Regions from separate parts of the Paraburkholderia sp. BR10882 genome, predicted to be linked through region 1. Evidence: predicted binding sites of a transcription regulator. Region 1 holds the regulator's gene; each other region holds the start of a gene.
What was found. The regulator LexA, encoded in region 1, represses DNA repair genes until DNA is damaged. The targets are predictions, from matches to a motif close to ACTGTATNNNNATACAGT.
Positions count from the first base shown of each region.

Region 2: a site for LexA is predicted at 1,502-1,519, ahead of AB3X99_RS02205 (PA0069 family radical SAM protein). Genes of this name have one in related genera too.
Region 3: a site for LexA is predicted at 2,783-2,800, ahead of imuA (translesion DNA synthesis-associated protein ImuA). Genes of this name have one in related genera too.
Region 4: a site for LexA is predicted at 4,120-4,137, ahead of recA (recombinase RecA). Genes of this name have one in related genera too.

Region 1 is NZ_JBFPKP010000001.1:919,820-927,448, reverse strand. Features, by position in the region: gene AB3X99_RS04350 (sulfate/molybdate ABC transporter ATP-binding protein) at 1-513, opposite strand, end outside; gene cysW (sulfate ABC transporter permease subunit CysW) at 516-1,484, opposite strand; gene cysT (sulfate ABC transporter permease subunit CysT) at 1,481-2,380, opposite strand; gene AB3X99_RS04335 (sulfate ABC transporter substrate-binding protein) at 2,530-3,588, opposite strand; gene lexA (transcriptional repressor LexA) at 3,882-4,532, shown strand; gene AB3X99_RS04325 (hypothetical protein) at 4,597-4,974, shown strand; gene AB3X99_RS04320 (DUF2939 domain-containing protein) at 5,071-5,754, shown strand; gene AB3X99_RS04315 (universal stress protein) at 5,816-6,286, opposite strand; gene nodI (nodulation factor ABC transporter ATP-binding protein NodI) at 6,608-7,522, shown strand; gene AB3X99_RS04305 (ABC transporter permease) at 7,567-7,629, shown strand, end outside.
Region 2 is NZ_JBFPKP010000001.1:481,086-488,714, forward strand. Features, by position in the region: gene AB3X99_RS02195 (D-amino acid dehydrogenase) at 1-778, opposite strand, end outside; gene AB3X99_RS02200 (Lrp/AsnC ligand binding domain-containing protein) at 955-1,443, shown strand; gene AB3X99_RS02205 (PA0069 family radical SAM protein) at 1,555-2,709, shown strand; gene AB3X99_RS02210 (NINE protein) at 2,726-3,232, opposite strand; gene AB3X99_RS02215 (sorbosone dehydrogenase family protein) at 3,337-4,416, opposite strand; gene rpsP (30S ribosomal protein S16) at 4,726-4,989, shown strand; gene rimM (ribosome maturation factor RimM) at 5,087-5,848, shown strand; gene trmD (tRNA (guanosine(37)-N1)-methyltransferase TrmD) at 5,914-6,681, shown strand; gene rplS (50S ribosomal protein L19) at 6,831-7,226, shown strand; gene AB3X99_RS02240 (CoA pyrophosphatase) at 7,313-7,629, shown strand, end outside.
Region 3 is NZ_JBFPKP010000001.1:615,930-623,558, reverse strand. Features, by position in the region: gene AB3X99_RS02890 (error-prone DNA polymerase) at 1-300, opposite strand, end outside; gene AB3X99_RS02885 (DNA polymerase Y family protein) at 335-1,933, opposite strand; gene imuA (translesion DNA synthesis-associated protein ImuA) at 1,842-2,699, opposite strand; gene AB3X99_RS02875 (NAD(P)/FAD-dependent oxidoreductase) at 2,972-4,594, opposite strand; tRNA gene AB3X99_RS02870 (tRNA-Pro) at 4,767-4,843, opposite strand; gene sixA (phosphohistidine phosphatase SixA) at 5,007-5,471, shown strand; gene AB3X99_RS02860 (GNAT family N-acetyltransferase) at 5,712-6,530, shown strand; gene ppx (exopolyphosphatase) at 6,640-7,629, opposite strand, start outside.
Region 4 is NZ_JBFPKP010000001.1:153,284-160,912, reverse strand. Features, by position in the region: gene sucC (ADP-forming succinate--CoA ligase subunit beta) at 1-1,158, opposite strand, end outside; gene AB3X99_RS00700 (DUF2889 domain-containing protein) at 1,209-1,904, opposite strand; gene recX (recombination regulator RecX) at 2,024-2,932, opposite strand; gene recA (recombinase RecA) at 2,964-4,040, opposite strand; gene AB3X99_RS00685 (response regulator transcription factor) at 4,289-5,053, shown strand; gene AB3X99_RS00680 (sensor histidine kinase N-terminal domain-containing protein) at 5,066-6,715, shown strand; gene AB3X99_RS00675 (MFS transporter) at 7,037-7,629, shown strand, end outside.

The DNA.
Region 1 (7,629 bases):
AACCTTGGCGTCGAGCGCGCCGAATGGTTCGTCGAGCAGCAGCACCTTCGGCTCGACGGCGAGCGCGCGCGCAAGCGCGATGCGCTGACGCTGGCCGCCCGACAGCTCGGACGGATAGCGCTGCGCGAGCCAGTCGAGCTGCACGAGCTTGAGCAGTTCATGCACCTTCTCGCGAATCACGGCCTCCGAGGGCCGCTCGCTGCGCGGCTTCACGCGCAGGCCGAACGCCACGTTCTCGAACACCGTCATGTGGCGGAACAGTGCGTAATGCTGGAACACGAAGCCCACCTGGCGCTCGCGCGCGCCCACCTCGCCCACGTCCTGGCCTTGCAGCACGACCTGGCCCGCGTCGGCGTATTCGAGGCCCGCAATGACGCGCAGGAGCGTGGTCTTGCCACAACCGGAAGGTCCGAGCAGCGCAACCAGTTCGCCCGGCGGAAAGTCGAGCGAGACGTTGTCGAGGGCGGTGAAGTCGCCGAAGCGCTTGTGCAGATTGCTGACGGTGATGCCCATGTTTACTGCTCCCCTACTTGAATCGGTTGGCGCACGGCGCGAGGCGCTGCGTGTTGTGAAACATGTTGCACGGCCACGGGTTGCGGGCCGGCGTAGGCGGGAATCTCGTCCGCGCCGCGCAGTTCCGCCGAAAGGCGGCGCTCCGCGAGCAGCTTCAGGCCGAGCGTGACGAGCGCGAGCAACGCGAGCAGCGATGCCACGGCGAACGCCGCCGCGAAGTTGTACTCGTTGTAAAGAATCTCGACGTGCAGCGGCATCGTGTCGGTCTGGCCGCGAATATGACCCGACACCACCGACACCGCACCGAACTCGCCCATGGCGCGCGCGTTGCAGAGAATCACGCCGTACAGCAGACCCCAGCGGATATTGGGCAGCGTCACGCGGCGGAACATCTGCCAGCCCGAGGCGCCCAGCACGTGGGCGGCCTCTTCTTCGTCGTTGCCCTGCGCCTGCATCAGCGGAATCAGCTCGCGCGCGACGAACGGGAACGTCACGAAGATGGTGGCGAGCACGATACCCGGCACCGCGAAGATGATCTGCACGTTGCGGTCTTCGAGCCACGGCCCGAGCCAGCCCTGCGCGCCGAACAGCAGCACGTAGATGAGACCTGAAATCACGGGCGAAACTGAAAACGGCAGGTCGATCAGCGTGGTGAGCAGCGCCTTGCCGCGAAACTCGAACTTCGCGATCGCCCACGACGCCGCGAGGCCGAAGCCCAGATTCAACGGCACCGCGATCGCCGCGGTGATGAGCGTGAGCTTGATCGCGGAGAGCGCGTCGGGATCGACGAGCGACGTGAAGTAGAAGCCGATACCCTTCGACAGCGCCTGCCAGAACACCGCGACGAGCGGCACCACGAGAAACAGCGCGAGAAACGCGAGCGCGATGCCGGTCAGCAGCCAGCGCACCCACGGTGATTCGGTGACCGGGTCCGGCCGGCGCGTACTTCGTTGTTGCGGCAGCGTGCTCATTGCGCACCTCCCGCGACGGTTGCGCCCACCACGGCACTCGGCGCGCTGCCGGCCGTTACACCCCGGCTCGTGCGGCGCTGCAAATACCACTGCAGCGAGTTGATGAGCAGCAGCATGACGAACGAGACGCAGAGCATCATCACGGCAAGCGCCGTTGCGCCCGCATAGTCGTACTGCTCGAGCTTGGTGATGATGAGCAGCGACGTAATCTCCGACTTCATCGGCACGTTGCCGGCGATGAAGATGACCGAGCCGTACTCGCCCAGCGCACGCGCGAACGCGAGCGCGAAACCCGTGAGAAGCGCCGGCAGCACCGCGGGCAGCACGACACGGCGGAACGTGAGCCAGCGCGAGGCGCCGAGGCACGCAGCGGCCTCTTCCTGTTCGCGCTCGAAGTCCTCGAGCACCGGCTGCACCGTGCGCACGACGAACGGCAAGCCGATGAAGGTCAGCGCCACGAGCACGCCGAGCGGCGTGAAGGCGATCTTCAGACCGAGCGGCTGCAGGAACTGGCCGATCCAGCCATTGCCGGCATACACGGCGGCGAGCGAAATGCCCGCCACGGAAGTCGGGAGCGCGAACGGCAGATCGACGAGCGCATCGATCACCCGTTTGAACGGAAACCTATAGCGCACGAGCACCCACGCGAGCAGGAAGCCGAATACCGCGTTGATCAGCGCCCCGCCGAGCGCGGCGGTGAACGTGAGCCGGTACGACGCGATCACGCGCGGCGACCACACGGCGCGCACGAACTGGCTCCAGTCGAGTGTCGCCGTCTTGAGAAAGGTGGCGGCAAGCGGAATGAGCACCACGAGGCTCAGATAGGCCACCGTGATGCCAAGCGTCAAACCGAAGCCAGGCAGCGCACTGGGCTTGCGCAATCGAAACGTTGTCATGCTCATCGTCCAGACATGGGTTGCGCGATTCGTGCGTTGCAGATTCGCGCCGAAAAGCGCGCCCGTAGGCGCGCTTCGTTGTTGTGCGGTCACGTCGTTATGCGGACCGCTTACTGCTTGACCGCCTGCTGCTTGACTGCTCGACAGCTTTACTGCGGCTGATAGATCGAATCGAACACGCCGCCATCCGCGAAATGCGTCTTCTGCGCGTTGGGCCAGCCGCCGAACGTGTCGTCGACCGTGTAGAGCTTGAGCTTCGGAAACTTCGCCGTGAGCGCCGCCGGGACCTTGTCCGAACGCGGACGGTAGAAGTTCTTCGCGGCGATCTCCTGACCCTCTTCGCTATAGAGGAACTGCAGGTAGGCTTCGGCCTCCTTGCGCGTGCCCTTCTTGTCGACGACCTTGTCCACCACGGCAACCGGCGGCTCAGCCAGAATGCTCACCGAAGGCACCACGATCTCGAACTTGTCCGGGCCGAACTCCTTGAGCGAGAGAAATGCTTCGTTTTCCCATGCGATCAGCACATCGCCGATGCCGCGCTGCACGAAGCTCGTCGTGGCTCCCCGCGCGCCCGAGTCGAGCACGCCCGCGTTCTTGTAGAGCTTCGTGACGAAGTCCTTCGCCGTCTGCTCGTTGCCGCCCGGCTGGTGCAGCGCATACGCCCACGCCGCGAGATAGTTCCAGCGCGCGCCGCCCGAGGTTTTCGGATTCGGCGTGACGATCGAGACACCCGGCTTGGTCAGATCGTCCCAGTCCTTGATGTGCCTGGGGTTGCCCTTGCGCACGAGGAACACGATGGTCGACGTGTATGGCGAGGCGTTGTCGGGCAGGCGCTTTTGCCAGTCCTTCGCGACGATGCCCTTGTTGGCGAGCGCGTCGATGTCCCATGCCAGCGCGAGCGTCGCGACGTCGGCCTGCAGACCGTCGAGCACCGAGCGCGCCTGTGCGCCCGAGCCGCCATGCGACTGTTTGATGGTGAGCGTTTCGCCCGTCTTCGCCTTCCACTGCTTGATGAAGGCTTCGTTGATGTCCTGGTACAGCTCGCGCGTCGGATCGTAGGAGACGTTGAGCAGCGATGTATCCGCGTGAGCGGCCAGCGGCACCATAGCCGCCATCGCCGTGACGCCGACGAGCGGCGCAACGCCAATGACCAGTTTTGCCGCCAGTGTTTTCAGCCAGCCCGCGCGCCCCGTATGTGTCGTGCCCATCTATCTGTTCTCCGTTCTCGTGTGTGCTCGTTTGCGCTCATTGATGAAACTGCAGCTAACGATGGAGGCCAGTCTAGCGATCCCCTTACATTATTAAAAATGATGTTTTCTTATTTTTTAATACGCAAAAGTGGTAAGGGCAGAGGAAGTCGCTGTTAGAGCGCGGTTTCATCCGCGCAAACACGGGAAAACGGCCTGATGGCAACGTTCAGTCGATGAACTTCAAGTAACACTTGAAAAGTGGCGAGTACTGTATAAAAATACAGTTACCTGTTCAAACATACAGTGGCGCCATGACCAAACTCACCGCACGACAGCAGCAGGTTTTCGATCTGGTTCGCCGGGCCATCGAGCGCACGGGCTTTCCGCCCACGCGCGCCGAGATCGCGGCGGAACTCGGCTTCAGCTCCGCCAACTCCGCGGAGGAGCATCTGCGTGCGCTGGCGCGCAAGGGCGTGATCGAACTGGCTGCGGGCGCCTCGCGCGGCATCCGCCTCGTGCCGGGGCCCGACGACCTGCCACACCAGTTCACGCTGCCGCACCCGAGCATCATGCAGCTCTCGCTGCCGCTCGTCGGCCGCGTCGCTGCGGGTAGCCCGATCCTCGCGCAGGAGCACATCTCGCAGAACTACATGTGCGACCCGGCGCTCTTCTCGAGCCGCCCCGACTACCTGTTGAAGGTGCGCGGCCTTTCCATGCGCGACGCCGGCATCCTCGACGGCGACCTGCTCGCCGTGCAGAAAAAGGCCGAAGCGAAAGACGGCCAGATCATCGTGGCGCGCCTCGGCGACGACGTCACCGTCAAGCGCCTGAAGCGCCGTCCGAACGGGCTCGAGCTGATCGCCGAGAACCCCGATTACGACAATATTTTCGTCGAGGCCGGCAGCGCGGAATTCGCGCTCGAAGGCATCGCGGTCGGGCTGATCCGCCCCACCGAATTCTAAGGAATCCGTCTGAGCGCGGTTTGCACATTGTTTGCGCACCATCTGCGCATACCTGGAGAGAGTCATGGAACGTCTTGCCCGCCTGCTGCCCTTCCGCCAATTCGGCCGCCTTCGCCATCTCCGTGGAATCGCCTCGTGCGCGGTCCGCGAAGTCCGCGATTCGGCTGCCGCACTGAGCGGCTCGCTCTTCGAAGACTCGCCTGAGATGGTGGCGGCCAGCGCAGCCGACCTGCCCGTGCTGCCCTCGGCACAGCCGGCGTTTGCGCGCGTGTCGCTCAACAGCACGCTCAACACCGAACAGCCCATGCGCCGCGCGCCCGTGCGCGTCTATCAGGGTCCGTCGCGGCTCATCCTCGTCGGCACGGTCGACGCGGTTTGCCGCGCAATTGACCGCTGCATCGCCGAGCAGCACAGCGACCTGCCCGCGGCACTCGCGAAGTAAGCAGCAACGCTGCACAAATGTGAGAAGAGGTTACGGGCGGGATCGTTTGGCCCGGTTTGCGGTCAACACCGTGTTTAAACGATTTGCCCTATGCCGATGACGGAATCTCTCTCTACCCCGCGCAAGACCCAAGGCTGGAAAAAGCCCGTTGCGATCACGGTCGCCGTCGCAATGGTCGTTGCCGCGATCGGCTACGCCTATGCGTCGCCCTATATCGCGGTGAAACACATGAAAGCCGCGGCCGACGCGCGTGACGCCGTCGCGCTCAACGAATACGTCGATTACCCTGCGCTGCGCCTGAGCCTGAAACAGCAGGTGGGCGAGATGCTGCACCGGCGCGTCGAGGGGCAGCACAGCAGCAATCCGTTGCTGATCCTCGGCGCCGTAATTGGCGCGGCACTGATTAGTCCGCTCGTGGATGCCTACGCCACACCGGAAGGCGTGGCCGCCCTGCTCGATGGTATGCCGCCGACGGGCAAGCCCGGCGACCGGCCACACGCGCCGCCGCCAGCGGAATCCGGCGCGCCATCCGCGCAATCGGCAGAGCCGCCGCAGTCGGCAGCCGCCTCCGCCGCGCCACCGGCCCCGGCCGTATCCGGCACCCCCGCGCCCGAGGCGCGGCCGGTGACCACGGCGGGCTATCGCGGCCTCAATGAGTTCGCGCTCACGTGGGACCGCGGCAGTACGGGCGAGCACTACGCCGCCATTCTGCAGCGTCACGGGCTCTTCTCGTGGAAGCTCTCGGCGGTCGAGCTAAGCGAAGGAAACGTCTCGAACTGAGACAGATCGGCAGTGGCAGCGCTAACAGGCCGGTTCCAGGCGAGCCGGCCCGCTTGATCCCCTACGCGGCGGCTTGCTGCTGCTTTTCCTCAGCCGCCGACGAACACGCCACGAGAATGCTGCACGAAACGCGGTCGAGCAGCGGCGTGTTGCCGGCGCCCATCCACCAACGCGAGAGCCCTGTGCGGCAGCGGTGGCCCACCACCACGAGGTCGGCATTCAGCTCGTTGGCCAGATTCGCGATTTCGTCGATCGGATGACCGAACGCGAAATGCCCCTGAGCGCGCACGCCGCGCTCAGTTAGCCAGTCCACGCCTTCCTGAAGAATCTCGCGCGCCGTTTCCTCGAAGCGGCCGCAGGCCACGTCGGTCAACAGGCCGGCGCTCTGGGCAATCGTCGAACGCATGTCGACGACCGAGAGCAAGTGCGTCTCGGCCTGCAGATCGAGTGCAAGATCGGCGCCGCACCGCAGCGCCTTGCGGCCTTCGCGCGAGCCGTCGTAACAGAGCAGAATTTTTTTATAGCTCGCCATGATCGCTTCTCCCCGCCCGCGTGATTTGCAGGCTGTGCGATTCTCATGATGGTGCGCCGCAATTCCACACGCAAGGGCTGGAAAACGCCAGGTGTGCATCGAAAAACGCCAGGCGCGTCCCAATCGGCGCATGCATCTTGCACAGTGCTGGATGCTTGCCGCGACATGCATTTACCTCGTGCATCGTCAAAACACTTGTGAGCGACGCCCGACCCGCCGCGCAGCAATGCACTAAAATGGGCCGCCTCGTTTCGTGCGATTTTTCGTTCGGTACTTCGAGCGACTCGCGCGATGCCCGATCGACTCACGTTCAACCGGTCCATGCCCGCACCCGCCATCGAATTCGAGCAGGTCATCAAACATTATGGAGACAGGACGGTCGTCAACGGCCTGTCGTTCGACGTCGTTCCCGGCGAGTGCTTCGGACTGCTCGGCCCGAACGGCGCGGGAAAAACCACGACACTGCGCATGCTGCTCGGCATCGTTTCGCCCGATGCGGGTCGCATCAGCCTGTGCGGCGAGCCGGTGCCGGCGCGCGCGCGCCACGCCCGCCAGCGCGTGGGGGTGGTGCCGCAGTTCGACAATCTCGACCCCGACTTCACCGTGCGCGAGAACCTGCTCGTGTTCGGCCGCTACTTCGGCTTGTCCGCGCGCGAAACGCGCGAGCTCGTCGCGCCGTTGCTCGAATTCGCGCGCCTCGAAAGCAAGGCCGACGCACGCGTGGGCGAACTCTCAGGCGGCATGCGCCGACGTCTCACACTCGCGCGCGCGCTCGTGAACGACCCGGACGTGCTTGTGATGGACGAGCCCACTACGGGCCTCGATCCACAGGCACGGCATCTGATCTGGGAGCGGCTGCGCTCGCTGCTCGCGCGCGGCAAAACGATTCTCCTCACCACGCATTTCATGGAGGAGGCCGAACGGCTTTGCAATCGGGTCTGCGTGATCGAGGAAGGCCGCAAGATCGCCGAGGGCGCACCCAAGGCGCTGATCGAATCGGAGATCGGCTGCGATGTGATCGAGGTGTACGGACCGGACCCGGTCGCGTTGCGCGATGAACTTGCGGCCGACGCGAAGCGCACCGAGATCAGCGGCGAGACGCTGTTCTGTTATGTCGACGACCCTGCGCCTGTCCATGCGAAGCTGCGCCATCGCTCTGATTTGCGCTATCTGCACCGGCCCGCGAATCTCGAAGACGTGTTCCTGCGGCTCACGGGCCGCGAGATGCAGGATTAACGGCGGCAGGATCAACGCCCCGCGTACGAATCGCCAAGGACACCATGCAGACACGCACCAACAACCCGACGCCCTCGCGCCCCGAACATGCGAGCGTGCGCGAGCCG
Region 2 (7,629 bases), 440 kb from region 1:
TCTTCGTCGAGAAGGAGCCGAGCGCGACCACGAACGAATCGGCGCGCACCAGCTCGCTGCCGCATTGCACGCCCGCGATACGGTCGCCCTGCATGGCGAGGCCGTCGATCGGCGTGTTGTAGCGGAATTTCACACCCAGTTGTTCGGCCATGGCGGCGAGGCGCGTGGTGAACATCTGGCAGTCGCCGGTTTCGTCGCCGGGCAGACGCAGGCCGCCGGTGAGCTTGCCCGACACCGCGGCGAGCGCCGGTTCTGCGCGGCCGAGTTCGGCTGCGGTGAGCAGTTCGTACGGAACGTTCGCGTCCTTGAGCACGGCGATGTCCTTCGCTGCGCCTTCGAACTGCTGCTGCGTGCGGAACACCTGAAGCGTGCCGCCCGTGCGGCCTTCATACTGAATGCCCGTGTCGGCGCGCAACGCCTGCAGGCAGTCGCGGCTGTATTCCGCGAGACGCACCATGCGGCCTTTGTTGAGCGCGTAGCGTTCAGCCGTGCAGTTCTGCAGCATCTGCCACATCCACTGCAGCTGGAACTTCGTGCCGTCCAGACGAATGGCGAGCGGCGCGTGCTTCTCGAACATCCACTTGATCGCCTTGAGCGGCACGCCCGGCGCGGCCCACGGTGCGGCGTAGCCCGGCGAGATCTGTCCGGCATTGGCAAAACTGGTTTCGAGCGCGGGACCGGCCTCGCGGTCGATCACCGTGACTTCGTGGCCCGCGCGGGCGAGATACCAGGCGCTGGCCACACCGACCACACCACTGCCCAACACGACGACTCGCATAGCTGCTCCATATAGTTTCGTTGAGCTACGCCGCGTTGCCGGGCCCTTGGAAGCCGTCTTTTGGCACCGATAGGGAAGAAGGCATGAAAATCCGGGTGTAGCCAGTATTTGTAGCTATGCTATTGTTGTATGTCCAGGTTTTGTTATCGTATTTTTCAGATTTTCGGGAAGAAATCATGAGAACGCAGCGCCAACCGGTCCGCGCGCTCGACCGGCTCGATCACCGCATCCTGAAGCTGCTCCAGGAGGACGGCCGCATGGCGATGAAGGACCTCGCGGAGCAGGTCGGGCTCTCGGTCACACCGTGCATCGAGCGAGTCAAGCGCATGGAGCGCGACGGCGTGATCACGGGTTACTTCGCGCGCGTGAATCCCTCGGTGCTGGGTGCGGCGCTGCTCGTGTTCGTGGAGATCACGCTCGATCACAAGAGCGGCAACATGTTCGACCAGTTCCGCCGCGAGGTGCAGAAGATTCCCGAAGTGCTCGAATGCCATCTCGTCTCGGGCGACTTCGACTATCTCATCAAGGCGCGCATCGGCGAGATGGCCGACTACCGCAAGCTGCTCGGCGACATCCTGCTGCAACTGCCGGGCGCCGTGCAGTCGAAGAGCTACGTGGTGATGGAAGAGATCAAGGAGACGCTGACCATCGCCGTGGGGGAATGAACGGGTAACAGCGGGCTGAAGGCGGCCCCGTTTTTAGGACTCGACAACGCGGATCGATACTGTATATTTATACAGTATCGATCCGCGCTTTCATGTCCATTTTCTCTACCCGTGACTGATTCCCATCACCCCGATCCCGACGCCTGGTATCCCGTTGCACCGCCCACCGCGCGCAAGGGGCGCGGGGCGGTCACGAACCTGCAAGGGCGCTACGAAGTCGACCAGCGCGAAGCGTTCGACGACGGCTGGCAGCCCACGGGTGTCGGCGGGGAGCGTGATGGTGATGGCGATGAAACCGGCGAGCCCAGGCTGCGCACCGAAGTCTTCGAAGAGCGCGCGAAGAGCATCCTCACACGCAACCAGTCGCCGGACATTCCATTCAACGTCTCGCTCAATCCGTATCGCGGCTGCGAGCACGGCTGTATCTATTGCTTTGCGCGGCCTACGCACAGTTATCTCGGCCTTTCGCCGGGGCTCGATTTCGAGAGCCGAATCTACGCCAAGGTCAATGCGGCGGAGTTGCTCGCGCGGGAAATCGCCAAGCCGTCGTACGAGCCCGAGCCGATTGCGCTGGGCGTGAATACCGACGCCTGGCAACCGGTGGAGCGCGACCTGCGCATCACACGCCGCGTGGTCGAAGTGCTGGCGGAACGGCAGCATCCGTTCGCGGCCATCACGAAATCCTCGCTGATCGAGCGCGATCTCGACCTGCTCGCGCCGATGGCCGCGCGCCAGCAGTTCATGGCGGCAATCACGATCACCACACTCGACGCCGATATCGCCCGCTCGCTCGAACCGCGTGCGGCGACACCCGCGCGGCGGCTGCGTACCATCCGCACGCTCGCCGAAGCCGGTGTGCCGGTCGGCGTGAGCATCGCACCCGTGATTCCGTTCGTGACCGAGCCCGACATGGAGCGCGTGCTCGAAGCCTGCGCCGAGGCCGGTGCGACAAGCGCGAGTTACATCGTGCTGCGTTTGCCGTGGGAGGTCGCGCCGCTGTTCCAGGACTGGCTGGCGGCGCACTTCCCGCAGCGCGCCGAGCGCGTGATGAGCCGCGTGCGCGACATGCGCGGCGGCAAAGACTACGAATCGGCGTTTTCGCAGCGCATGAAGGGAACGGGGCTGTGGGCCGACCTGCTCAAGCAGCGCTTTCATCATGCCGTGCGGCGCCTCGGGCTCAACGAGCGGCGCCACGGCATTCTGGACATGTCGGCGTTCGTGCAGTCGAAGACCGTGCGCGAGAAGCCTCAGCTCGACCTGTTCTGAGCCGTTACTGCGCGATTTACTGCGAGAGCGCCTTCGCGGCCTCGACTTGCGACTCGAAGTACGTTTGAAACGAGAGTGCGAGTCCCGTCATCAGCAGGAACGCGCCAATCAGCAGCGAGAAGATCACGACGAAAATCACCGTCCAGCCCGAGCGGCTCGTGCGGCCTTTCTCCACGAACGCGGCGTTGAACTGCGCGTCCCATTTGGCGTCGGGGCGAAGTCCGTAGACGATTGCCGCCAGAAACGCCGAGAGGACGGACACCGCGCCGATCACGGCGAGCACCCAGCCAGGAATCGAGGCGCGCTCGGTGGCGACGAGCAGCATCACGCCCGGAATGCCGAGGAGCGTGCCCAACAAATGCGCCCAGCCCCACACGTCGCGCGGGCCATACAGGTAGAAGCGGTGGGCGCCGAGACTGCCAAACAGGAAGGCGAGGGCGGCGGTGAGCGTCTTGGAGCGAAAGCGTGCGAGGTTCTTGTCGTTGGGCATGGGCTCGGGCAAAACGTGGGCGTCGGCCGCCATGAGCGCATTACGTCGAACGCGCACGGGCCGCCGGGCATTGTATGCCGCACGACGCGCTTGCAGCACAAGCGCACGCTTATGCCCGGCACCATGGTCTGCCCGCGTCACGGTTTCGTGTAGGTCACGCGATAAATCGCGCCCGCATAGTCGTCGCTGACGAGGAGCGATCCGTCGGGCAGCGGCAGCACGTCGGCGGGGCGGCCCCATTGGGTCTCGTCTGAATTGAGCCAGCCCTGCGCGAACACTTCCTGGCGTGCGTTCGTGCCGTCCGGGTTGGCGATCACGCGCACCACGCGATAGCCGACCTTCTCGCTGCGGTTCCACGAGCCGTGCTCGGCGATGAAAATGCTGTTCTTATAGTCGGCCGGGAACATCGAACCGGTATAGAAGCGCATGCCAAGCGACGCCACGTGCGCGCCGAGCTTGAGGACGGGGGGCGTGAAGCCGCTGCACGGATGGCCTGCGCCGAACTCGGGGTCGGCGACATTGCCGCCGTGGCAATAGGGAAAGCCGAAGTCCTCGCCCACGTGCGCGAGGCGGTTGAGCTTGTCGTCGGGGATGTCGTCGCCGAGCATGTCCCGGCCGTTGTCGGTGAACCAGAGCTCATGCGTCTGCGGATGCCACGCGAAGCCGACCGTGTTGCGCACACCGCGGGCGATGGTCTCGTAGTGCGAGCCGTCGGGCTCCATGCGCCCGATCATCGCGAAATGCATGCGCTGCGGGTCGCTGGCCGGCAGACAGACGTTGCACGGCGCGCCTTGCGGCACGTAGAGCTTGCCGTCGGGGCCGAAGGCGATGAACTTCCAGCCGTGGTGGCGCTCGGCGGGCAGCGAATCCGTGACGACGACGGCTTTGGGCGGATCGTCGAGATGACGGTCGATGTCGTCGAGCCGCACGATAGACGACACCGCTGAAACGTACAATGCGCCGTTGCGCCAGGCCACGCCCACCGGCATCGTCAGTCCCGAGGCCACGATATGGCGCTTGATGGCTTTGCCGTCCTTGAGTTCGAGCGCGTAGACGTCGCCGTCCGTACTCCCCACATACAGGAGGGTGCCGTTGCCTGACAGCGTCATTTGGCGCGCACCGGGCAAGTCGGCGGACAGCACCTCGATGTGGAAGCCCGGCGGCAGCTTGATGCGCTCGATGGGAAGCGCCGCTTGAGCGAACGGCGCCGCGAGCAGGGCGGCGGCAAAGGCGAGACACGCCGCTGCAAAGCGTCGGGCCGACTCGCGAGACACCGGAAAAAAGGAGCTGCCACCCACGCCGCCGCCACAAACGCGACGCGGCCATTGCACGAGTCGTCTGAAAGTCGCCACAATTCGCTCCAGGGCCCGCCCATCGTGGGCATGAGCCGCAGTTTGACCGCTTTGTCTCGCCGCTTTCCGCGCGCCGGCGTGCAATTTCCCGTTAAGTGTTTGTTATGCCTCCGGTTTCGGGCTATAATCGCATGTTTCAGTAGTCCCGAACCCCCGGTTTTCAAGGATTTTCGTATGGTCATCATCCGTCTGGCACGCGGCGGCTCGAAGAAGCGCCCGTTCTACAACATCGTCGCAACCGACTCGCGCAACCGTCGCGACGGCCGTTTCATCGAGCGCGTGGGCTTCTACAACCCGGTCGCTACCAAGGGTGAAACGCTGCGTATCGCTCAAGATCGCGTGACGTACTGGAAGGAAAACGGCGCGCAAATGTCGCCGGCCGTCGAGCGCCTCGTGAAGGAAGCGCAAAAGACCGCCGCCGCTGCGCCGGCTGCTTAAGTCTTTAAGCGTCTTTTCAGTCTGTTGTCCGTGTTTCACCTGTGTACGCGCTGCATGATCCGCGTATGCAATATCAAGCTGGTCGCAAGGGGTGCCGATGTCCGCGCATGACGCCAAATCTGCCGTAGAGGCGAACGACGCGTCGGAAAGCGGGGCGCCCGAAGTTGCAGCCAGCGGCGCCGGCAAGGCTGCCGCCCGCGGCGCGCCGTCCTTTGGTGCGTTCGTGCGCAAGCCTGCGCGCGAGAGCGCCGCGAAAGCTGTGCCCGCAACCGGGACAGCCGGTGGCCTGCGCGCCGAAACCGAGGCGAGTTGGCCTGCCGACGCCGTTGAAGTCGGCGCCGTGATCGACGCCTACGGCCTCAAGGGCTGGCTGAAGATCGCGCCGCACGCGCAGGATAGCCAGGCGCTGCTTTCCGCTAAACGCTGGTGGCTCCTCAAGGGCCGCGAGGGTCAGGCGCATCGCGAGCGTCATTGCGCGGTGCGCGTGAGCGCCAAGGTTCATGGTGACAGCGTCGTTGGCCAGCTTTCGGGCGTGGCCGACCGCGATGCCGCGCTGCTGTTGCGCGGCGCGCGCGTGTACGTGAGCCGGGCCGAATTCCCGGCGCCCGCAGCCGACGAATATTACTGGGTCGACCTGATCGGCCTCGATGTCGCCAATGAGGCGGGCGTCGAGCTCGGCAAGGTTGCCGACCTGATCGACAATGGCGCGCAATCGGTGTTGCGTGTCACGTATGCGTCCACGGACAAGGATGGCAAGCCGGCCACCGGCGAGCGCCTGATCCCGTTTGTAGGCGTGTTCGTGAAGACGGTGGACCTGGCGGCGAAGCGTATCGTCGTCGACTGGGAAGCCGACTACTAAGCAGCGGCAACGCTGTGGCAACCCCGCCGCGCGCCTTGATTCAATTTCGCTGAACGGAGAGAGCGATGCAGTTCGATGTCGTCACGCTCTTTCCCGAGATGTTCCGCGCGCTGACCGACTGGGGTATTACCAGCCGGGCGGCGAAGCAGCAGCGTTACACGTTGCGCACGTGGAATCCGCGTGATTTCACGACCGACAACTACCGTACGATCGACGATCGCCCCTACGGCGGCGGGCCCGGCATGGTCATGCTGGCCAGGCCGCTCGAAGCGGCGATCGACGCGGCAAAGGCCGCGCAGGCGCAAGCCGGCGTGAGCGCCCCGCGTGTGCTGCTGATGTCGCCGCAAGGCAAACCGCTCACGCACGAACGCGTCATGCAGTTCGCGCAGGAGCCGGGTCTCGTGATGTTGTGCGGCCGCTATGAAGCGATCGACCAGCGTCTCGTCGACCGCTGCGTGGACGAAGAAGTGAGCCTCGGCGACTTCGTGCTCTCGGGGGGTGAATTGCCCGCGATGGCCTTGATGGACGCCGTGGTGCGCAACCTGCCGGGCGTGCTGGGCGATGCGCTTTCGGCGGTGCAGGACAGCTTCGTCGACGGTTTGCTCGACTGTCCGCATTACACGCGCCCCGAGGAATACGACGGTGTGCGCGTGCCCGATGTGCTGCTTGGCGGCCATCATGCGGAAATCGAGCAATGGCGTCGCCGCGAGGCGTTGCGCAACACGTGGAACAAGCGGCCCGATCTGATCGCGCGGGCCAGAAAGAACAAGATGTTGAGCCGGGCCGACGAGGCGTGGCTCGCTAGTCTCGCGAAGGGCTCGAACGAAGCGTAAGGCTTCGGGCGTGCGCGACAAGGGGCGCAAAAGGCGGTGCCGCTTCATGCGTGAACGGCGCCAGTTGTGAATCCATCCTCTATCGGGGCCGTAGTGCAGCAACCCTGCACAGGTACGAACGCCGACAAGATGGCATACGGAGTCAATCCATGAATCTGATTGAAAAACTCGAGCAGGAAGAAATCCAGCGCGTGCTGGGCGAGAAGACCATCCCCGAATTCGCCCCCGGCGATACGGTGATCGTCAACGTGAACGTGGTTGAAGGTAACCGCAAGCGCGTTCAGGCATACGAAGGCGTCGTGATCGCGAAGCGTAACCGCGGCCTGAACTCGTCGTTCATCGTGCGCAAGATCTCGTCGGGCGAAGGCGTCGAGCGTACGTTCCAGACGTACTCGCCGCTGCTGGCCAGCATCGTGGTGAAGCGTCGCGGCGACGTGCGTCGCGCGAAGCTGTACTACCTGCGCAACCTGTCGGGCAAGAAGGCACGTATCAAGGAAAAGCTGGTGTCGAAAGACCGCGCAGCTGCTCCGGCCGAACAGGCGTAAAAGCTGTAAGAAAGAAGCACCCTCCGGGGTGCTTTTTTCTTTTTGGCCGCAAAATAATCTCGTGTACGTGTAATCCGGGACGCCCGTTGATCCGCCCAGTATTTGAACCCGAAAGCCTGCCGATCGAATCGACGGGCGCGAGCCTTCCGCAGGTCGCCGCGGAACGCCTGACCGCCGCCGGCTTGCGCACGCGCTTCGAGCAGCGCCTGCCGTGGGACCCCGAACCCCAGGAAGCCCGTCTGTTCGAGATGCGCGATCCGCGCGAGGCCGCCGTGCTCATGCCCATTGCCATGCGCCCGGGCGGCCTGACCGTGCTGCTCACCCAGCGCGCCGACAACCTCAGCAATCACGCGGGACAGGTGAGCTTTCCCGGCGGCAGCCGCGAACCTTCCGACCCCACCCC
Region 3 (7,629 bases), 300 kb from region 1:
ATGGCCGCCGCGTTCGCGCGCCTCGCGCACGGCTTCGTCATACGCCTTTTTGCGCGCCTCGTCGTATTCGTTGAGCGCACTCCAGGCGCGCACGACGCCCGCGAACGAGCATTCGTCGGTGATCGCGAGCGCGCGGTAGCCGTGGCGGATTGCCTGCTCGACCATCTCGCCCGGGCGCGACGCGCCGTGCAGGAAGGTGAAATTGGTCAGGCAGTGCAGCTCGGCGTAGTCAGGCAGCTGCGCGGCCAACTGCGGCGGCAACTGTGGAGGCGACGACGCGCCCGTCCCGCTGATCGACATGATTCCTGAAACCCGAAAGAACGACGAATAAGCGCTAGCCGAACAGCCCTTGCAGATACCACTGGCCGCCAATGCGCTCGCGATACAGCCAGAACATGCGACCCTGGTCGTCGGCGGCGACGTAGTAGTCGCGCCCGACGCCCTCGCCGTCCCACCAGCCGGACTCGATGCGCTCGGTGCGCGTGAGCGTCTTCAGCGGCCGTCGATAAACGGGCCGATCGCCGCGCGTCGCAAGCTTGAGCGGCTTTTCGAGCAACCACGCCGGACGCGGCTGGGTCGGCAGCGGCACCTCGGGCAGATCGAAGGCGCTTTGCACGGGCGCGCTCGCGCCGGCTTCCTGCTGCGGCTTGCCTGCCTTGCGCGGCTTGCGCGTACGCTTCGCGCCGCTCTCGCGGTAAGGCCGCGCCGACATCGCCAACTCGGGCCGGTGATCGTCCTCGACGAAAAGCTGCAGCACGTTCTGCTCGCCAAGCCGCGCGCCGATGCGCTCGAAGAGCTGGCCGAGCGATGCCTCGGCAGCCTCGGCCATCGGAAAGAGCGTGTCGGTGGGCGCCGCGTATTCGCTCACCTGCGAGGCGACGAGCGCAAGGCCGATCACGGGCGCGGCAAGCTCAGTCTGATTCAGGCGCTCGCGAAGCAGCCACAGCAGATGCTCGGCGTCGCGCGAAGGCGATGCCCAGGCGATCGTGAGCGTCGAGGTGCGCGGCGCGTGACGCGAAGCCAGTTCGTGCTCCAGGCGCAGTTCGAAGCCGCTCAACGCCGCGTGCTGCGCCGCCAGCCAGCCGGCCAGCTGCATCACGAGCCGGCGCGCGGCAAAGAGCAGCGCCTCGGCACTCTCCACGCGCGCCTGCAATTCGAGCGACGCGTGAAACGACGGCGGCGCGGCAAACCAGACGCGCGGATCGGGCGCCTCGCCGCGCGCCTGCGCGAGCCAGCCGAGCACGCCGTCGCCGAAACGACGCACGATGCCGTCGCGCGGCAACCGCCGCAAATCGCCGAGCGTCGCGCAGCCGATCTGCGTGAGCGCGTGATCGTGCTGCGCGGCGAACGGCGCAAGCGTGACCGGCAGTGAGTCGAGCACGCGCGCGAGCGTTGTTTCCTTGAGCACATGCCAGCGGCGCGACGAACGCGTGACGCGCGCCTGCGCGAGCGTCCACGCCCCCCACGCCGTGGGCGCGCACGCCATGCGCGCGGTGTGCCCGCAGCCGGCCACCGTCGCCGCGACCCTGGCGAGCAGCGCACGCACGCCGCCGAACAGACGCAAGCTCGAGCCGACTTCGAGCAGCAGCGTGTGCGACTGCGCGAACGACACCTTGGGCGTATAGGCGAGCAACGCGAGCGCGAGCGCCTCGAACGCGCGGGTCTCGCGCGCCGGATCGGCTTCGAGCAGCACGAGCCCCGGCGCGAGCGCGAGCGCATGCGAGCGCGTGTTGCCGGGCTCGACGCCTGCGCGCAGCGCGTCGAGATCGGCGATCAGGATGCGCGTGTGGTCGGCGAGCGCGTAGCAGCGCGGCGCGCCGGTGACATGGGCATCGACGCTTTCAGGCAGGAGCGGCGTTGACGGCGCCGGCGGCATCAGAGGTCTGACGGCCTCCAGCGGCAACAACGGCAAGGTGACGGCGATCCACAGCATGATTGACCCCGGGCCACGGCATGACGACGGAAGCTGCGTCCGGCTGGGGCAGCACCGCATCCTGCAGCGGCAATGTAATGACGAGTGGCTGGGCGGGCGGCGGCCCGCGGCGCTTGAAAATATCGACAGAGAGCGCGGCGAACTGCATCCATTGCCGGCGGTTCAGGCTCGCGTCGTCGGGCGGCGGCACCGGCGAGCAGGTCATGCGCAGCGGCGCCGGCGACGACTGGTTGCGCGCGGCGAGCGGCCGCACGAGAAATGCGAGCGCCTGCGAATCCTGGGCGGCGACCTGTAGACGGCGCACAGCGTCGGCGCGCGCCTTCGCCTGCCAGAGCAGCACGGCGCCCATGCCTTCCTGCTTGAGCGCCTGTTCGGCCACCCAGGCGGCTTCGTTTTCGGCCGCGCGCACCCAGATCACGCGATCGAGCGCGAGCCCCCACGCCTTGAGCGCGCAGGCGTATGGGCGCCACGGCGGCGCGACGAGCAGCACGTGCCGGCCCGCCTGCGCGGTGAGCGCGCGCAGCGCCGGCGCGACAAGTCGCATCTCGCCCACGCCGCCCTGTTCGACGAGCAGCTCGGTCAGGCTGCCCGAGGGCCAGCCGGCGCCGGGGAGCTGGGCGTCGAGCGTCGCGTGGCCGCTCGGCACCGTGCGCTCGCTGGCGCGCGCGAGCTGATCGCCTTGCCACACGCGGCTTTGCAGCCGGGGGGGCAAGTGCGCGGCGAGTTGCGCGGTGGTCTGCGCAGTGGTCTGGGCTGCTGCTGCCATGTTCGTGGCCTGATTGATGGGAACGCTTCGCCCTGCCCGGCAAGAAATGGGGCATCGGCAAGAAGGAGGTCGACTCGCCTCCACCTGTATATTTATACAGTATTTTGAGAGATTGGAGGAGGCGGAAATTGGGGTCGGGTCACTTTGCGATCGCCGAGGGGCGACCGGACCGCCGCCGGACGTCGCGCTGACGTCCGGGGCAAGCGCTGCTTAATACACACCGCCAGCCCGATGTGGGCGGTGTGCGATAAGGGCGGCAGAGCTTGTTGCTATCAAGACGCCTGCGCCGACGTCATATCGAGCGCCACGGCTTGCGCCACTTCGATGCCGTCGATGGCCGCCGAGTAGATACCACCGGCATACCCGGCGCCTTCGCCCGCCGGATACAGACCTTCGACGTTCATGCTCTGGTAATTGTCTTTGCGACGAATGCGCAGCGGCGACGACGTGCGCGTCTCCACGCCGGTGAGCACGGCGTCGTGCATCGCGAAGCCTGCGATCTTCCTGTCGATCTGAGGCAGGGCTTCGCGGATGGCTTCGATCACGTAGTCGGGCAGCGCGGTGCTGAGATCGGTCGGGTGCACACCCGGCTTGTAAGACGGCACCACGGAGCCCAGCGACGTCGACGGACGACCGGCGATAAAGTCGCCGACCAGTTGGCCCGGCGCCTGGTAATTGCCGCCGCCGAGTTCGAACGCCCGCTCTTCCCACTTGCGCTGGAAGGCGATGCCCGCGAGCGGACCGCCCGGATAGTCCTGCGGCGTGATGCCGACGACGATGCCCGCATTCGCGTTGCGCTCGGCCCGCGAATACTGGCTCATGCCATTGGTGACCACGCGGCCGGGTTCGGAGGTCGCCGCGACCACCGTGCCGCCCGGGCACATGCAGAAGCTATAGACCGCCCGTCCATTGTTGGCGTGATGCACCACCTTGTAGTCGGCCGCGCCGAGTTGCTTGTGGCCCGCAAACTTGCCGAAACGGCTGCGATCGATCACCCCCTGCGGATGCTCGATCCGAAAGCCCAGCGAAAACGGCTTGGCTTCCATGAACACGCCGCGATCGTGCAGCATCTGGAACGTGTCGCGGGCGCTGTGGCCGACGGCCAGCACGACGTGGTCGCACGGCAGCGTCTCGCCGTTCGAAAGCTTGAGCGCGCGCACCTTGCCCTGTTCGATCTCGATGTCTTCGACGCGGGTTTCGAAGCGCACTTCACCGCCCAGCTCGTGGATGGTGGCGCGCATTTTTTCCACCATGCTGACGAGACGGAACGTGCCGATGTGCGGCCGGCTCAGATACAGGATGTCTTCCGGCGCGCCCGCCTTGACGAACTCCTCGAGCACCTTGCGGCCGTAGTGGTGCGGATCCTTGATCTGGCTGTACAGCTTGCCGTCGGAAAACGTCCCGGCCCCGCCTTCGCCGAACTGCACGTTGGATTCGGGGTTGAGCACGGACTTGCGCCACAGCCCGAAGGTGTCCTTGGTGCGCTCGCGCACGGCCTTGCCGCGTTCGAGGATGATGGGACGAAAGCCCATCTGCGCGAGGATCAGTCCCGCGAACAGGCCGCATGGCCCCATGCCGATCACCACCGGACGCGGATGCGTCGAGTGCTCGGGCGCCTTGGCGACAAAGCGGTAGGTCATGTCGGGCGTCACCCCGCAATGCGGCTTGCCGGCGATCCGCTTGAGCGCGGCCGCTTCGTCCTTGACTTCGACGTCGACGATATAGGTCAGCTTGATATCCGAGCGCTTGCGTGCGTCGTGCGCACGGCGGAATACGGTGTAACGCACGAGCGCATCCGCCCCCACGCCGAGTTCCGCGAGACGTCCCCGAATCGCGGCTTCAAGTTCGCTTTCGGCGTGGTCGAGGGGGAGTTTGACTTCGGATAAACGTAACATGGCTGCCAGGGTGCGATCGCCACGGGAGTGGTGGCCGATCCGTATTTTATAGGCTCGGTGGCTTTTCAAAGGGAACGCAAGCCGTACGACGAGACGCGAGCGCGTATGACCCAACATGGGAGAAAAAGAAAAAGGGGCTACAGGCCAATGGCGTGTAACCCCTCGGTATTGCTGGTCGGAGCGATAGGATTCGAACCTACGACCCTCTGATCCCAAATCAGATGCGCTACCAGGCTGCGCTACGCTCCGACGAATCAGCGATTGTATCGGCACTGATGCCACGCCGTCAAATCTGAGTGAGCCATAGCGACGAAAAGCGATCCACATCACGCGCTTGCCGCATACCGGCCTGGCGTGCACCATGACAGGACACGCCGCACGTGCACCCCATACCGCCAAAAAAGGAGACGCCATGCACCTCATCCTCTGGCGCCACGCCGAAGCCGAAGACATCGCCGCCAGCGACCTCTCCCGCCAGCTCACCACACGCGGGCGCAAGCAGGCGCAGAACGTCGCGCGCTGGCTGCGCGCGCGCCTGCCCGACGACGCCGTGATCCTCGCCAGCCCCGCCGCACGCACCATCCAGACTGCCGAGGCGCTCACCGACCAATATCGCGTCGTGCGCGAACTCGCCCCCGATGCGAGCGTCGAGGAGGTGCTGACCGCCGTCGGCTGGCCCAAGGGCCTCGCGTCCACGGTCGTCGTGGTCGGCCATCAGCCCACGCTCGGCGAGGTCGCGGCGCGGCTGCTCTCGGGCGGCGCCGATTCGCGCAGTTGGGCCGTCAAGAAAGCCGGCGTGCTCTGGCTCGCGAGCCGTGAGCGCGACGGCGGTGACCAGGCGGTCCTCCACGCGGCCATCACGCCCGATCTCGTCTAGCCCCGACCCCGCCTGCGTCTGCCCACCGGGCCGCCTGCACGCGGCCCCTACAGCGGTTCAAGCGCGGTTCAAGCGCGATTTAAGCGCCCTTCAAACGCGCCCGCCGCCCCCCGCCTTTCTGGCCACCTCGTCCGTCTGCCTGACGCCACGTCATCGAATCGTCATTGCGTTTTCATGGAAACGTAACCGCGTATTACTACATTGCCGGAAAAGTTCTCTTACTTCCGACCAGGACGCCCCATGCGAGATCTGCCGACGCCCACCCTGCCGTTCGCCTCGACGCTGTTCGAGTCGAGCCGACGCTTGCCGCGTGCCGAAGAAACGGTCACCGCGCAGCATCGGCTGCAGGTGGCCTGGGCTCGCACCGACGAGGAGCTGCGCGAAGCCCAGCGCCTGCGCTACCGCGTTTTCGCCGAAGAGATGGGCGCACGCCTGACCGGCCCCGCCGGCCTCGACGTCGACGCCTTCGACGCCTACTGCGACCACCTGCTCGTGCGCGACCTCGACACGCTCAAGGTCGTCGGCACCTATCGCGTGCTGCCGCCGCACCAGGCGGCGCGCATCGGCCGCCTCTATGCCGAAAGCGAATTCGACGTCTCGCGCCTCGCGCATCTGCGTCCGAAAATGGTCGAGGTGGGCCGCTCGTGCGTGCATCCCGACTACCGCAGCGGCTCGGTCATCATGTCGCTGTGGGGCGGTCTCGGCGGCTATATGCAGCACAACGGCTACGAGACGATGCTCGGCTGCGCGAGCGTCGCCATGGCTGACGGTGGCCACTACGCGGCGAACCTGTACTGCGCGCTCGGCGCGAACGCGCTGACCGCGCCCGAATACCGCGCGTTCCCGCACACGCCGCTGCCCGTCGAGGAACTGCGCACCGGCACGCCGGCCGTGCCGCCGCCGCTCATCAAGGGCTATCTGCGCCTCGGCGCGAAGATCTGTGGCGCGCCCGCCTGGGACCCCGACTTCAACACCGCAGACTTCCTCACGCTCTTCCGCCTCTCGGAAATCAACGAGCGTTACGCGCGCCACTTCCTCGGCGAAGCTGTCACGCGTTAAAACCTCATCCGCTCCTCAGTGGGCAGGATGAGTCAACAAAAAAAGCCCGGCTCACGAACGAGCCGGGCTTTTTTATCGGCGCAGTCAGACGAGGCGCAGCGCGCTACGCTCACTCTTCCGTATAGACCACGCGATACGGAATGCCGATCTTGCCCCATTCCGCCGCTTCCTGAACGAGGTTGTAATCGGTGAGCGGATTGTTCTGGACCCAGGCATTGGGCAGCAGCACTTCGTAGCCGCTGCCCTCCTCCTCCACCTTGATGTGCGGCAGACCGACATCGGCGCGGCGGCGCGTCAGCAGCGCGGCGAGACGCAGACAGAACAGCAGCGTCCATTCCACATCGCGCGTTTGCGAGAGCTTGCCGAGCTTGCCCACGTGGCCGAGCACCAGCGCGGCGAGGCGCGCCTGGTCGGTGCGCGAGAAGCCGGGCATGTCCGCGTTGCTGGCGATGTAGGCCGAATGCTTGTGGTACGCGCTGTGCGAGATGGAAAGCCCGATTTCGTGCAGCGACGCCGCCCACGTGAGGAACATGCGGTTCTCTTCGCGGCGCTCGTCGTCGGGCTCCTCGAACTGATCGTAGAACTTCACGGCCAGCTCGCCAATGCGCCCCGCCTGCGCGCGATCCACGCCGTAGCGGCGCATGAAGCCCTCCACCGTCACCGTACGCATGTCCTCGTGCTGCGAGCGGCCCAGCAGGTCGTAGAGCACGCCCAGGCGCAACGCGCCGTCCGTGGTGTCGACATAGTCGATACCGAGCTCCTCGAACACCGCGATCATGATCGAGAGACCGCCCGCCAGCACCGGGATGCGGTCGGGCTTGAGCGCGACGAGCTTGAGCCGGTTGACGTTCTCGGCCTTGATGAGCGCGCGCTTCAGGCGTTCGAGGCCACCGCGCGAAATGCCGTGCGTGATGCCGGGATCGTTGAAGCCGTTCGCCTCGACGAGTTCTGCGAGCGCGCGCGCCGTACCCGACGAGCCGATCGCCTGGTCCCAGCCGGTCTTGCGGTAGTCGGAGGAAATGATCTGGATTTCACGCGTGGCCGCGAGTTCGGCCTGGCGCATGGTGTACTCGTCGACGTTGCCCGACGGGAAGAACTG
Region 4 (7,629 bases), 770 kb from region 1:
TTCGGCAGCCGCGACGACCTTCTGCGCGGCTTCTTCCATGCTGTCTGCCGAAATGATCGGCAGGCCCGATTCGGCCAGCATCTTCTTGCCGAGGTCCTCGTTCGTGCCCTTCATGCGCACGACGAGCGGCACGTTCAGGTTCACGGCCTTCGAACCAGCGATCACGCCTTCCGCGATCACGTCGCAGCGCATGATGCCGCCGAAGATGTTCACGAGGATCGCCTTCAGGCCCGGGTTCTTGAGCATGAGCTTGAACGCTTCCGTGACCTTCTCGGTCGTGGCGCCACCGCCCACGTCGAGGAAGTTCGCCGGCTCGCCGCCGAACAGCTTGATGGTGTCCATCGTCGCCATGGCGAGGCCTGCGCCGTTCACCAGACAGCCGATGTTGCCGTCGAGCGAGATGTACGCGAGGTCGAACTTCGAGGCTTCGATTTCAGCCGGATCTTCTTCGTCCAGGTCGCGGTAAGCGACGATTTCCGGATGACGGGACAGTGCGTTGGAGTCGAAGTTGAACTTCGCGTCGAGCGCGATGACCTTGCCGTCGCCGGAGACGTTCAGCGGGTTGATTTCAGCCAGCGATGCGTCGGTTTCCCAGAATGCCTTGTACAGGCCTTGCAGGATGGCGCGGGCTTGCGGAATCGAAGCAGCCGGCACGCCGATCTTCGCGGCGAGGTCGTCGGCCTGAGCGTCGAGCAGACCCGTCGACGGCTCGACGATGACCTTGTGGATCAGTTCCGGGTGCTTTTCGGCGACTTCTTCGATGTCCATGCCGCCTTCGCTCGAACCCATCAGAACGATCTTTTGCGACACGCGATCGACGACGAGGCTGACATACAGTTCCTGCTTGATGTCGGCGCCTTCTTCGATCAGCAGACGGTTGACCTTCTGGCCTTCCGGACCGGTCTGGTGCGTGACGAGCTGCATGCCGAGGATCTGGTTCGCGTATTCGCGGACCTGCTCGATCGTCTTGGCAACCTTCACGCCACCGCCCTTGCCGCGGCCGCCAGCGTGGATCTGCGCCTTGACGACCCAAACCGGACCGCCCAGCTCTTGAGCGGCCTTGACCGCGTCATCCACCGAAAACACCGGGATGCCGCGCGGGACCGCGACTCCGAATTTCCGCAGGATTTCCTTACCCTGGTACTCGTGAATCTTCATGCGTGATTCCTTCAGTCTGAGAGTTGGAGTGAACTTCGATTCCGCTGTTGTTATTCATGCGAGACGGCGTCGGCCCTGCCCTCTTGGCCCGGGCTCCGGCTGTCGCGCACGCTGGGGGTTTCCGCGCCGCGTGCGATCGAACGCGGCACATGGCCATACCAGCGCGGATAAAACTGCTTCACCGCCTCCCCGTCGAACCGCAGCGCGTGGCAGCGGCCCAGCTGGAAGGGCGGCTTTTCACCGGCGGCCTCGTTGCCTCCGGCGGTCTTGCCGAGTTCCGGTCCGGGCGCTTCACCCGGCGAGCCATTCGATGTGTCCCACACTGCCCCGACGAACGCCTGGATCGCAGCGGTCGGCAAAACGCCCAACATTTCTGTGAGGTGTGTGCAGCCGACCGTGCCGGCGAGGAGCCGGCCCGCTTCACGGCGGAAATTGTCGAGGAGATTGAGCCCGATAAGGGCCCGATAGGCGGGATTGGCGTTCTGGCACTGACCGTCGTAAGGCACCCAGTCGGACGACGCTTCGGCGTCGACGACATTGAGCTTGCGATCGATCTTAATACGCAGCCAGAGTTCATGGATCGGCAGACCATTGGGCCGGACACCGGCGGCAAGCGGCACGTCGCGTGGCTTGTGGTCGGTCAGGCACGCGTCGATGTCCCACAGGCCGTCTTCGCGCTCATAGGCAACCGCCCGGATGGCGCGCTGATGGCGCAACTGGCGGGGCACGGGCGGAGAAAGCGGCATGCTAAAGGTAAGACCGGATTGGAAAACCTCGTGATTTTAACATACCGAGTATTTGAGACAGCCGCGAACACACAGGCCGGGCGGGGACTTGCCTGAGCGGATTTTTCGAGACGGCCGGCTCAGTTATCGGACCAGTCTTCGTCGATTCCCTTGAGGATCTTGCCGATGATCGACATCGAGAAGCCGCGCGCCGCGAGAAAGCGCGCCTGGCGCGCGCGTTCGGCGGGCGTCTCAGGCAACTGGCCGTACTTCTTCTGCCAGACCGTGCGGGCGCGGACGAGCTCGGTCTCACGCAGTTGCGAGCTCACCTCTTCGATGAGCGCTTCGCCCACCGCGTGGCGCTTGAGTTCGCTGACGATACGCCCTGCCCCCACGCGCGACGCGCGCCGGTGCACGACGCTTTCGGCAAAGCGCGCGTCGGAGAGCCAGCCCTCGCGTTCGAGTGAATCGAGCAGCACTTCGAGTGCGTCGGCGTCCTCGGTGTACGGCATGAGCTTGCGCGAGAGTTCGGCGCGGCTGTATTCGCGGCGCGAAAGATAGCCGAGCGCGCGGCCCTTGAGGGAGCGCTCGGGGCGCTGCTTCGCCGTGGACGACTTTTCGCGCTCGCTGGCGCGTGCGGCGCGGCTGGCCGAGCTGCGCTCGTATTGGTCGGCTAGCGGCGCGCTGGATTCGCGCGCTGTTTCGAGAGGCGCGCGACGCGATCGCTTGAATGTGGGTTCGGACAGCGGTTCTGGCGGCACGTTTGCCGCCTCTTCATCCGCCCCGCTGAAGAACGCCTCGAACGGGACTTCGAAGACCGCGCCGCCATCGTCGCTGAGATCGGCGGGCGAAGAAAACGCGGCGCCAGAATGCGCAAAGCCGCGATCGCCCGCCTGGGCGTCGCGGCTCAAATGGCCAGAACGGCTCGTGCGCGAGTCGGCAGGCTTGACGGCGGAGCGCCGCTCGGCGCCCCTGTCCGCAGGCGAACCCGCGTGCGGGTTAGCCTGCTCGCCGGAAGGCGAGGACGTGGGTGACCCGCCCTTGCGCATCAGCTTGCCTTATCTACGAGAGCCTGTGGACTTACTCTTCGTCAGCGACTTCGACTTCGCCGGAGTCCTTGACGCCGTCCGGCATCGTGCTCACGCCAAGCGACTCGCGGATGCGGTTTTCGATCTCGCGAGCAATGTCCGCGTTCTCACGCAGGAATTCACGTGCGTTGTCCTTGCCCTGGCCAATGCGCTCGCCGTTATAGCTGTACCACGCACCCGCCTTGTCGACGATCTTGGCCTGCACGCCGAGGTCCACGATTTCGCCCTGACGCGAGATGCCCTCGCCGTAGAGAATGTCGAACACGGCTTCGCGGAACGGCGGCGAGACCTTGTTCTTCACGACCTTCACACGCGTTTCGCTGCCGATCACTTCGTCGTTCTTCTTGATCGAACCGATGCGGCGAATGTCCAGACGCACCGACGAATAGAACTTGAGCGCGTTGCCGCCCGTGGTGGTTTCCGGGTTGCCGAACATCACGCCGATCTTCATGCGGATCTGGTTGATGAAGATCACCATGCAGTTCGTCTTCTTGATCGTGCCGGTGAGCTTGCGCAGCGCCTGCGACATCAGACGCGCCTGCAGACCCGGCAGCGAGTCGCCCATTTCGCCTTCGATTTCCGCCTTCGGCACGAGCGCCGCGACCGAGTCGATCACGATCATGTCGATCGAGCCCGAGCGCACCAGCGCGTCGGTGATTTCGAGCGCCTGCTCGCCCGTGTCCGGCTGCGAGATGAGCAGTTCGGGCACGTTCACGCCGAGCTTGGCGGCGTATTGCACGTCGAGCGCGTGTTCCGCGTCGATGAACGCCGCCGTGCCGCCGAGCTTTTGCATTTCGGCGATGACCTGCAGCGTGAGCGTGGTCTTACCCGACGATTCCGGACCGTAGATCTCGACCACCCGGCCGCGCGGCAAACCACCCACGCCAAGTGCGATGTCGAGGCCGAGCGACCCGGTGGAGACTACCTGGATGTCCTCGACCGCCTCGCCGTCGCCGAGTCGCATGATCGACCCCTTGCCGAACTGCTTTTCGATCTGCGCGAGCGCGGCGGCCAGCGCCTTGCTCTTTTCAGCAGTCAGCCCAGCCGAGCCTTTCTTGCTATCTTCCATGAATCGTCCTTTGCTATGATGAACGGCGTCTCGTGACCATGCGCACGCCTCATTCGGGCTAATGCACACGAACGCAGACACTGTATAAAAAAACAGTGGTTTTGGCAAGCCTTTCTGGCTATCCAGAACCGCGAATTTCGGGAGACCGCCGCGCGTCGCCTGGCCGCGCCTTCAAGGACGCGGCGCGGCGCGGGTGTTACGAGCCTGACTACGAGGTCTAAAAGCCTCGAAGGCGACGCTGGCGCAACATGCGAATCCTCATTGCCGAAGACGACAGCATACTCGCGGATGGACTCGTGAGATCACTCCGCCAATCGGGCTATGCCGTTGATCACGTGCGTAGCGGCGTGGATGCCGATACTGCGTTGTCGATGCAGTCGTTCGACCTCCTGATCCTCGATCTGGGCCTGCCGAAAATGCCGGGCCTCGAAGTGCTGCGCCGTTTGCGCGCGCGCAATTCCAACCTGCCCGTGCTGATCCTCACCGCCGCCGACAGCGTGGACGAGCGCGTCAAAGGCCTCGACCTCGGCGCCGACGACTACATGGCCAAGCCTTTCGCGCTCAACGAGCTCGAAGCGCGCGTGCGTGCGCTCACGCGGCGGGGTGCGGGCGGCGGCCCGACCGTCGTGCGGCACGGCGCGCTGGCGTTCGACCAGGTGGGGCGCATTGCGCGCATCAACGACCAGGTGCTCGATCTTTCCGCGCGCGAACTGGGCGTGCTCGAAGTGCTGCTGCAGCGGCTCGGGCGGCTCGTCTCGAAGGAGCAGCTCGTCGACCATCTGTGCGAATGGGGCGAAGAAGTCAGCAATAACGCCATCGAAGTCTACGTGCACCGGCTGCGCAAGAAAATCGAAGCGGGCGGCGTGCGCATCGTGACCGTGCGCGGGCTCGGCTACTGCCTCGAAAAGGAGGCGAAGGAAGCGCAGGCCGGCGCAGGCCAGACGCCCGCCCGGACCGAGGCCGGCACGCCCGACGCCGCGCCGGCGATGCCCGCCAGCCACCACTTCAAGTAGGCAGGATCGACGATGGCCGGGCGTCCTCCCATCGCGCGCGCCGTGCCGCCCAAGGGCGCCGCAGGCGTTGCCGGCCCGGCCGGCGACAGCGTTTCGGGCGCGACCGCATTCGCGGCCGACGCCCTCGACGACGACGCGCGCGACGCCCGCTACGCCAATCCGTTCGCCCCGCCCGACGAAGCCGAAGCCGCCGCCGAGGCCCGCCCGCGCTCGCTCTTCGGCGAGATTCTCGACTGGATGCTCGCGCCCCTGCTGCTGCTCTGGCCGATGAGCATCGCGGTCACGTATCTCGTGGCGAAATCGATCGCCAACGCCCCGTTCGACCGCGCGCTCGAAACCGACGCCTATGTGCTCGCGCGCCAGATCCAGCCCGTCAACGGCGTGGCCGAGCTGACACTGCCCGCCTCCACGCGCGACTTCCTGCGCGCCGATAACGTCGACAGCGTGTTCTATCAGGTGCTCGGCAGCCGTGGCGAGCTGATCGGCGGCGATCGCGACATGCCGCTGCCCCACGACGACGACCGCCCGCCGCCGGGCCTCGTCGAATTCCGCGACGACACGCTGCATGGCATCGACATCCGCGTCGCCTATACGACCGTGGAGCCGACGCATCCGAGCGTCGGCGATCGGCAAGGTCAACCCGTGCTCGTGCAGGTCGCGGAAACGCTCGACAAGCGCCGCCAGCTCGCCAACGACATCATCAAGGGCGTGATCCTGCCGCAGTTCGTGATCTTGCCGCTCGCGATCCTGCTCGTGTGGTTCGGGCTCTCGCGGGGCCTCGCTCCCCTGCACGCGCTGCAGTCGAACATCCGCATGCGTCGCCCCGACGATCTTTCGCCGCTCGAAGCGCGCCGCGCGCCGCCCGAAATCGAGCCGCTCGTCACCTCGTTCAACGACCTGCTCACGCGCCTCGAACAGAACATGGAGCTGCAAAAGCGCTTCATCGCCGACGCCGCGCATCAGATGAAAACGCCGCTCGCGGGCTTGCGCACCCAGGCCGAGCTCGCGCTGCGCCAGGACGCGCCCGCCGAAGTGCACCGCTCGCTCGAGCAGATCGCGACGAGCTCCGAGCACGCCGCACGGCTCGTCACCCAGCTGCTCGCACTCGCGCGCGCGGAAAACCGCATGTCCGGACAGGTCTTTACCTCGGTGGACGTGGCCGACGTGGCGCGCCACGCCGTGCGCGACTGGGTGCAGCCGGCGCTCGCCAAGCAGATGGACCTCGGCTACGAAGGCCCCGAAACGGCCGGCGGCAGTGAGGAAGACGATGGCGAAGCGGGGGCGCGCATCGAAGTGGACGGCAACCCGGTGATGCTGCGCGAGATGCTCTCGAACCTCATCGACAACGCGATCCGCTACACGCCCGCGGGCGGGCGCATCACCGTGCGCGTGCGACCCGAGCCCTCGGCGGGCATGGTCCATCTCGAGGTGGAAGATACGGGCATAGGCATTCCGAGCGCCGAGCGCGAACGCGTGCTCGAGCGCTTCTACCGCATTCTCGGGCGCGACGGCGAAGGCAGCGGGCTCGGGCTCGCGATCGTGCGCGAGATCGCCACGATGCACGGCGGCATGCTCGCCATCGACGATCATGTCTATCAGGACACGCCGCGCCTCGCCGGCACGCTCGTGCGCGTGACGCTGCGCTTGCGTACGCAGGCCTGAGCGGCATTGCCGGCGCTTTGGCGGCGAAACCACCGCGAAACTGACGGACCGCGTCAGAAAACCGGGATGGGACTTACCCTTACCCGATACGCTTCGAGCGAGTCAAAATCTGCACGTTAGAAGATACTTGCCGATCGATGCCTGACTTTGCTCGCGAATTCAGCGAAGTTAGCCGACGCCACCCCACGCCGACGCTGCACTCAGAAACCCACACCCGCGTCAGAAGCCCGTAAGTTTCCATTCCAATAATGCTCCGCAGGACCGCCGGTCTACGAGTCGCCTGCCCGACGGACCACACGCATATCAATACTGGAGACATCTATGGCAACCGTTGGCGGACAAGTCTCGCACGCGCCGATGACCAGCGACGAAAAACGCGTGATCTTCGCGTCGTCGCTCGGCACCGTGTTCGAGTGGTATGACTTCTACCTGGCCGGATCGCTCGCGGCCTTCATCAGCAAGAGCTTCTTTTCCGGCGTCAATCCCACTGCCGGCTTCATCTTCACGCTGCTCGGCTTCGCTGCGGGCTTTGCCGTGCGTCCGTTCGGCGCGATCGTGTTCGGGCGCCTCGGCGACCTCGTGGGCCGCAAGCACACGTTCCTCGTCACGATCGTCATCATGGGTATCTCGACCTTCGTGGTCGGCTTCCTGCCCGGCTATGCGTCGATCGGCATTGCGTCGCCGGTGATCTTCATCGGCATGCGTCTGCTGCAGGGCCTCGCGCTCGGCGGCGAGTACGGCGGCGCCGCGACCTACGTCGCGGAACACGCGCCGGCCGGACGACGTGGCTTCTACACCTCGTGGATCCAGACGACCGCCACGCTTGGCCTGTTTCTCTCGCTGCTTGTGATCCTCGGCGTGCGCACCTTCACCGGCGAAGAGCAGTTCGCCGCATGGGCATGGCGCATTCCGTT